Linked DNA regions of Simiduia agarivorans SA1 = DSM 21679. Each later gene encodes a partner of the first gene's protein in a complex. Links are inferred from orthologs where the notes say so. Each region holds a gene or a part of one and is shown on either strand. Other genes may lie near its edges.

The links. The genes of interacting proteins can lie anywhere in the genome.
Region 2: the proteins of M5M_RS05180 (region 1) and accD are in contact, whole or in part, in a solved structure (PDB 8UXZ), measured with the Escherichia coli proteins. The link is inferred for Simiduia agarivorans SA1 = DSM 21679 from one-to-one orthologs.

The regions. Positions count from the first base shown.
Region 1 is NC_018868.3:1,146,011-1,149,879, forward strand. What follows is about bases 1-2,875. They hold M5M_RS05180 (acetyl-CoA carboxylase carboxyltransferase subunit alpha), read right to left. Parts: upstream 1,975-2,875; coding sequence 1,027-1,974; downstream 1-1,026. Other genes in these bases: M5M_RS05165 (peptidylprolyl isomerase), read right to left, coding at 1-58; M5M_RS05170 (glutathione S-transferase N-terminal domain-containing protein), read left to right, coding at 130-543; M5M_RS05175 (glutaredoxin family protein), read right to left, coding at 613-945; M5M_RS05185 (oxygen-binding di-iron domain-containing protein), read right to left, coding at 2,178-2,875. Outside these bases: more of M5M_RS05185, read right to left, coding at 2,876-2,936; M5M_RS05190 (OmpW/AlkL family protein), read left to right, coding at 3,210-3,860. UniProt on the Escherichia coli protein: Component of the acetyl coenzyme A carboxylase (ACC) complex. First, biotin carboxylase catalyzes the carboxylation of biotin on its carrier protein (BCCP) and then the CO(2) group is transferred by the carboxyltransferase to acetyl-CoA to form malonyl-CoA.
Region 2 is NC_018868.3:133,904-136,812, reverse strand. It holds accD (acetyl-CoA carboxylase, carboxyltransferase subunit beta), read right to left. Parts: upstream 1,933-2,909; coding sequence 1,069-1,932; downstream 1-1,068. Other genes in the region: trpB (tryptophan synthase subunit beta), read right to left, coding at 2,812-2,909; trpA (tryptophan synthase subunit alpha), read right to left, coding at 1,972-2,781; M5M_RS00615 (bifunctional folylpolyglutamate synthase/dihydrofolate synthase), read right to left, coding at 1-1,069.

The DNA.
Region 1 (3,869 bases):
GTTTTTCCGCCTCAGCCTTGGATTTGACCAAAATATGGCGCGCGCAGGCTTTTGCCATGATTTACCTCTGGAAAATGTGATCTGAATCCCTATAATGCGCGCCAATCTTAACCGGTGGAGTCAACTTCCATGAAGTTTTTGCTCAAACTGGTGCGCGAAGGACTGGGGCGCATCATTATTGCTGTGGATTTTATCACCCGCCCTCGCCCATTGAAGCGCAGCAAGCCCGAACAGGCCAAAGTACATGCCCAGCTCAACAATCTGGCGCTGTACCAGTTCTATGCCTGCCCCTTCTGTATTAAAACCCGACGGGCTTTGCGCCGCCTGAATTTGCCCATGCAAACCCGCGATATCGCCGACGGTTCGCCATACCGGACAGAGTTGGAAAAGCATGGCGGCAAAATTCAGGCGCCCTGCCTGCGGATTGAGTCCGACGGCAAGGTAGAATGGCTGTACGAGTCCAAAGCCATTATTGCGTACCTGGACAATCGGTTCGGCGTGGTAGCCGGCCACGTGAGCACATCTGAGGCAGCTACCAGCTAGGCTAGCCCTCCTGGTCTGACTGGCACCGGGTTTAGCTGTTCCTGCCGGAACAGCTCACCATCCACAGAACTATTTGCTTGCACTTGCAAGAATTTGCTTGGGGTTGTATCCGCGAATTACATCGCCATTTACAACCAGCAGCGGAATACCGCTGCCATTGAGCGCTTTATATTGCACAAGTCCTTCAGAAGACTTTTCAATGTCATATTCCACGTAAGGGATACCGTGCTCCGCCAATAAGCTGCGGGTCTTTTTGCAATAACCACACCAGGCCGTGGCATACAGCACAACCTCAGCATTGTATGTCCGACTATCATCCGGTGCGGTTGTGAACGGACTACGGATAACATCAAATTTGATCAGCAGCGCAACGGCAGCCACGAGCAATAAGAGCTTCTTCATAAAATCAGACAGGGTCCATTTGTCGTTTGTAAAGCAATAAAAAAAGCCGCATGAGCGGCTTTTACAGTCCAGATTTACCCATCAATTACCGTAACTCATCAAACGCTTATAGCGTTTTTCCAGCAAGTCGTCGGTGCTGAGTGCAGACAATCGATCCACTTGTTCGATCAGTCTGGTTTGAAGGTTGACAGCCATGGTATCGATATCGCGATGAGCACCGCCCAGGGGCTCCGGGATGGTCTCATCCACGATACCCAACTCTTCCAATACTGAGGACGTCACACCCATGGCTTTGGCGGCATCGGGCGCTTTTTCGACGGTTTTCCAGATGATGTTGGCACAACCTTCAGGGCTGATCACAAAGTAAGTGGAGTATTGCAGCATATTAAGCTGGTCACCCACGCCGATAGCCAATGCACCGCCGGATGAGCCTTCGCCAATCACGGTACAGATAATAGGGGTGCGCAGACGCGACATCACCGCCAGATTCTGGGCAATGGCCTCGGAAATGCCACGTTCTTCGGAATCGATGCCCGGATAAGCACCGGGGGTGTCGATCAGCGTGAGCACAGGCATCTTGAATCGTTCAGCCATTTCCATCAGGCGCAGCGCCTTGCGGTAACCTTCGGGCTTGGGCATGCCGAAGTTGCGCATCACCTTCTCTGGCACAGACCGGCCCTTTTCTTCACCGATCACCATTACAGGCTTGCCATCCAGACGGGCAACGCCGCCAATGATGGCCTTGTCATCGCCAAAGTGACGATCACCGTGCAGCTCATCCCAATCGGTGAACATGCGCTTGATGTAGTCGGAGCTGTAGGGACGCTGCGGGTGGCGAGCCACCTGCACGATTTGCCAGGGACTCAGATCCGAGTAGATATTGGCCGTGAGCTTTTTGCTCTTGTCCTGCAGCTTGGCAATTTCTTCGTTGATGTTGAGGTCGTTATCAGACCCCACCAGCCGCAACTCTTCGATTTTCGCTTCGAGAACCGCGATAGGTTGTTCAAAATCCAGATAATTAAGATTCATCTTCGCCATCTATGGGTTGGGGGCCTGCGCCCTCTTATTTTGCCTGCTGACCGCTTGTCCACAGGGCTAAAATTGCCGCTAAAGATACGCGAATCTCATCCCCCCGTCACCCTTGACGGCGCAAAAAAAGGCCTGAATACACCCCATTTATGTCGTAAATGGCCACCTTTTTTCTTCATCTTCATCAAACGTACGTTTGAATTCTACCCCATCAAATCAGTGCCACAGGGCAGATCATAAATCCAGTCCAAAAACTGCTGCACTTGGGCCTTGCCCACAAACGCACTGCCATGCTGAGGCACCAGCATGTGGATGTCCAAACGCGATACCCGCTCAACCCACAGCTGGCAGGCCCGGTTATTGGCCATATAACGCTGGTGGAAGCCGCGCATCAGGGGAATATGCGCATTGAAATCCTGAACGCCTTGCACCGGTGGGCTGTCCACCATGGAGGCGCCCATGTCTCCGCTGAACAGAATACGGGCCTTTTGGTCGTAGAAATGGAAATTACCCGCCGAATGCAGGAAATGGGCAGGCACGGCCTTGATCACTGACTGGCCCAGCGCAATATCCATGCCCTCGTCCGGAATTGCCACTATCCGTCCGCCCACCGAGGTCGCCATTTTGCCGGTGACGAAACCGGAGGCAAGGTGGGGCAAGAAGCGTGACCAGAGTTTAGAGGTCACTACCTTACATTGGGTATGCATCAACCAACGGGGTAAGGAAGCAATAATGTCCGGGTCCTGATGGGAGGCGAACACATAGGTCAATTGATTAGCTTTGATGTGCTTGCCGATTTCTATTGATAACGGGGTATAAGTCAGATCACCACCCGGGTCGAGTAAGGCAGCCTCGGCGCCATCAACAATGAGAAATTGGTTGGCCTGCACACCATCGCCGGTAACCAGGTCAGTAAAACTCAAACATTTATGCTCGCCCTGCTGAAACAGTGTGATCGCCATAACCTCTCCTGCAATCTGACATTCCGGCATTCCTGCCGGACAAAAAAAGGAAGAGCAGGCTACGCACGTTGTCCACAAGTGGTATTGCGCTACATCAACAAACCCGGCGCCAACAAGGTTTGCGGTGCCACATTTTCGGCAACCGATCTACCTCCATTTTTTCCTGCCAGAAAAAATAACTGACTCTCCGTCTACTTAATCTGGATCAATAAAATGGGTACACCAAATCGATACAGTGCACCCATACAAATCACACAGCGATGAGGTTTAACGATGAAATCACTGACGACGTTGGCATTGGCAATTGCAGCCCTGTCCACCCAGCAAGTAAGTGCAAACGACTGGATAGTCCGCGCAGGTGTTACCAGCGTGCAGCCCAACACCAGCAGCAGCTTTATTGCCATTGATGGCACCGCCACCGACAGCAAAGTCGACATCGGCAGCAACACCCAACTGGGTCTGACCGCAACCTATTTGGTGGACGATAACTGGGGCATTGAATTGCTGGCAGCCACACCGTTTACCCACAAAATCAAAGCCAAAGGCGGCGCACTGAATGGTGCCGGCGTAGGCGAAACCCAGCACCTGCCGCCCACACTCAGCGCAGTTTACTATTTCACCAATGGCGATCTGCGCCCCTATGTTGGATTGGGTCTGAATTACACAACGTTCTTTTCCGAAGATGTGGATGCCGATCTGGAAGGCATTCTGGGTGCAAGTAAATTAACGCTGAAAGACTCCTGGGGCCTGGCGGCGCAAATTGGTGTGGATTACAACCTGAACGATCGCTGGCAGCTGAACGCCTCCATGCGTTATATCGATATCAACACCGATGCGAAAATTACCAACGGCACCAATGTGGTGACAGCGGACGTGGATATCGATCCCTACGTTTACAGCCTGATGGTGGGCTATAAGTTTTAATATGTTGCT
Region 2 (2,909 bases), 1.0 Mb from region 1 along the record:
TTTCGGGCAGCGCGGCCAAATGCAACTGCACCTTCCCCGCCGTTGCCAACACAGACAATACCGCCTCCGTGTCTTTATCGGCCATCATCGCCAACACGATCTGCTTGACGGCAGCAGTGCCCTGCGCCTGCCCGGCTTTCTGCAGGAAAAAACGGCAAGCGGCCGGGTTGTGCGCCACGTCGAGTAACAGCGTCCGGCCACTAATCAGCACGTGCTGATGACGACCCGATAGCTGCAGTGCCGGCAAGGTCACCTCCAGCCAGGACTGCGGTAGCGCAAACCCCAGCCGATGCGCCAGCAAACAGGCGCCCACCACACTCGGCAGCGGCAGCGCTGGCCGCGCAATGGTTAACGCAATGTCGGGTGCCTTCACCCGAATCTGTTTGCCCTGCTCTATCAGCGCTAATTCTGTGCCGACCACCCACAGCGAAGTGCCCAGGGTATCGGCCAGTGCGCGCACCGACGCTACCGGCTCGGCATCCATGTAAATCGCCACCTGTTCAGGCCTGAAAATGCCGGCTTTTTCCCGCCCGATACCCTCCAGGTCGTCCCCTAACCAATCCTGGTGATCGAGTCCGATACTGGTCACCAGCGCGGCGTCGGGATCGACAATGTTGACCGCATCGAGCCGTCCGCCCAGCCCCACTTCCAGCACCCACACCGACAGATTCAGCTGAGCGAAAATCCACAGGGCCGCGAGCGTGCCAAATTCAAAGTAGGTCAGGCTGATATCGCCCGCCGCCTGATCGATGGCGTCGAAGGCGCGACAAATCAAACCGTCATCGGCCTCAACCCCGTTGACGCGGATACGCTCGTTGTAGCGGTGCAAATGGGGAGAGGTATAAGCGCCCACCGACTGGTCGAGCGTCAGCATCAGGCTTTCCAAAGTGGCGACGGCGCTGCCTTTGCCATTGGTACCGGCAATGGTCAGCACCCGGGCGCGGGCGGCTGCCTGCTGAAGGCCCAATCGGGTTGCCACTTCGGCAACCCGGGCCAACCCCAGATCAATGGCACTGGGGTGGTGGGAGGTCTGCCAGTTCAGCCAATCATCAAGACAGGCAAATCGCATTAAGCGGCGTGGCTTTTGGTGAACTTGGCCAGCAAACCGGCGACCCGGTCGCGCATGTCAGCGCGCGGGATAATCATGTCGATGGCGCCATGATCCAGCAGGAACTCTGCACGCTGGAAGCCTTTGGGCAACTTCTGGCGAATGGTCTGCTCGATGATATTGGGGCCGGCAAAACCGGCGCGGGCACCGGGTTCGGCAGCGTTGATATCGCCCAGCAGCGCCAGACTTGCGGACACGCCACCGTACACCGGGTCGGTCATGATGGAGATATAGGGAATACCGGCCATCTTCAGGCGTTCAATCACCGCACTGGTTTTTGCCATTTGCATTAACGAGATCAATGCTTCCTGCATACGGGCGCCACCGGTAGCGGAAAAACACACCAGCGGAATGCCTTCCTTGAGGGCCACCTGGGCTGCGCGGGTAAAGCGCTCGCCCACCACATAGCCCATAGAGCCGCCGTGGAAAGCGAATTCGAACGCCACAGCCACCACGGGCATGCCCTTGAGCTGGCCTTTCATAGCCACCAATGCATCTTTCTCGCCGGTGTCTTTCTGCGCCTGGGTCAGGCGGTCTTTGTATTTTTTGATGTCTTTGAATTTCAGACGGTCTACGGGCAACACGTCGGCCGCAATTTCCTCACGACCCTGTGGGTCCAGGAAAATATCCAGCCGGCGACGGGCCCCGATGCGCATATGGTGGTCACACTTGGGACACACGTCCATATTACGCTCAAGCTCCGGCCGGTAGAGTACCGCGGAACACTTCAGACACTTTTTCCACAGGCCTTCGGGCACCTTGCTCTCGCCCTTCTTGCCTTCTTTGCGCACCACGTTGGTTACGATTTTGTCCAACCAGCTCATGATTCGTTCACCAATTTTGTTGTTCTGTGTCGCCGCAGGTTACAGGCTGTCGAGCGCTGCGCGCATGGGCGCAATCAGACCTGCGGTTTGAGAGGCGATAGTATCCACACTTTCGCTGGCCAAATCACCCATTCTGGCCACCAGAAGGCTACCAACCACCACGCCATCGGCCACCTTGGCCACTGCTTTGGCTGAATCGGCATCCTTGATACCGAATCCCACGCACAGGGGCAGCGGGGTGTGACGGCGGATCTGGGCGGTTTTCTCGGTCACCGAGGCCACGTCCAGGTGACCAGCGCCAGTGACACCTTTGAGTGACACATAATAGAGGAATCCCGATGCCAACTCGGCCACATGGGCGATACGGTCATCCTGGGTAGTGGGTGCCAGCAAGAAAATGTTTTCCAACTCAGAGGCTTTCAGCACCTGGTTAAAATCAGCGGCCTCTTCCGGTGGCAGATCGACCGTCAGAAAGCCATCCACGCCCGCCTGTTTCGCGGCTTTGGCCACGGCGTCATAGCCCATGCGCACCACCGGGTTGGCATAGCCCATCAGCACCACTGGCGTGTCCCGGTTAGTGTCGCGGAAGGCTTGCACCACGGCAAAGGTATCGCGCAGGCTGGTGTTATGCGCCAGCGCGCGCTCATGGCCCAGCTGAATTACCGGGCCATCCGCCATCGGATCGGAAAATGGCACACCCAGCTCGATGATGTCCGCCCCGGCCGCCACCAGCGCGTGCATGGTAGCCAGTGTGGCGCCCGGTACCGGGTCGCCATTGACGATATAGGTGACCAGTGCTTTTCGGCCCTCCGCCTTCAGTTGGGAGAGACGTTGATTAATTCGGTTCATGCAAACATTCCCTGCTCTATCGGATGAGCACTATCGGTTAATGCCTTCCACTTCGATGCCGTCAATGTCGGCAACGGTGAGGATATCTTTGTCGCCACGGCCGGACAGGTTCACCACGATGACTTTGT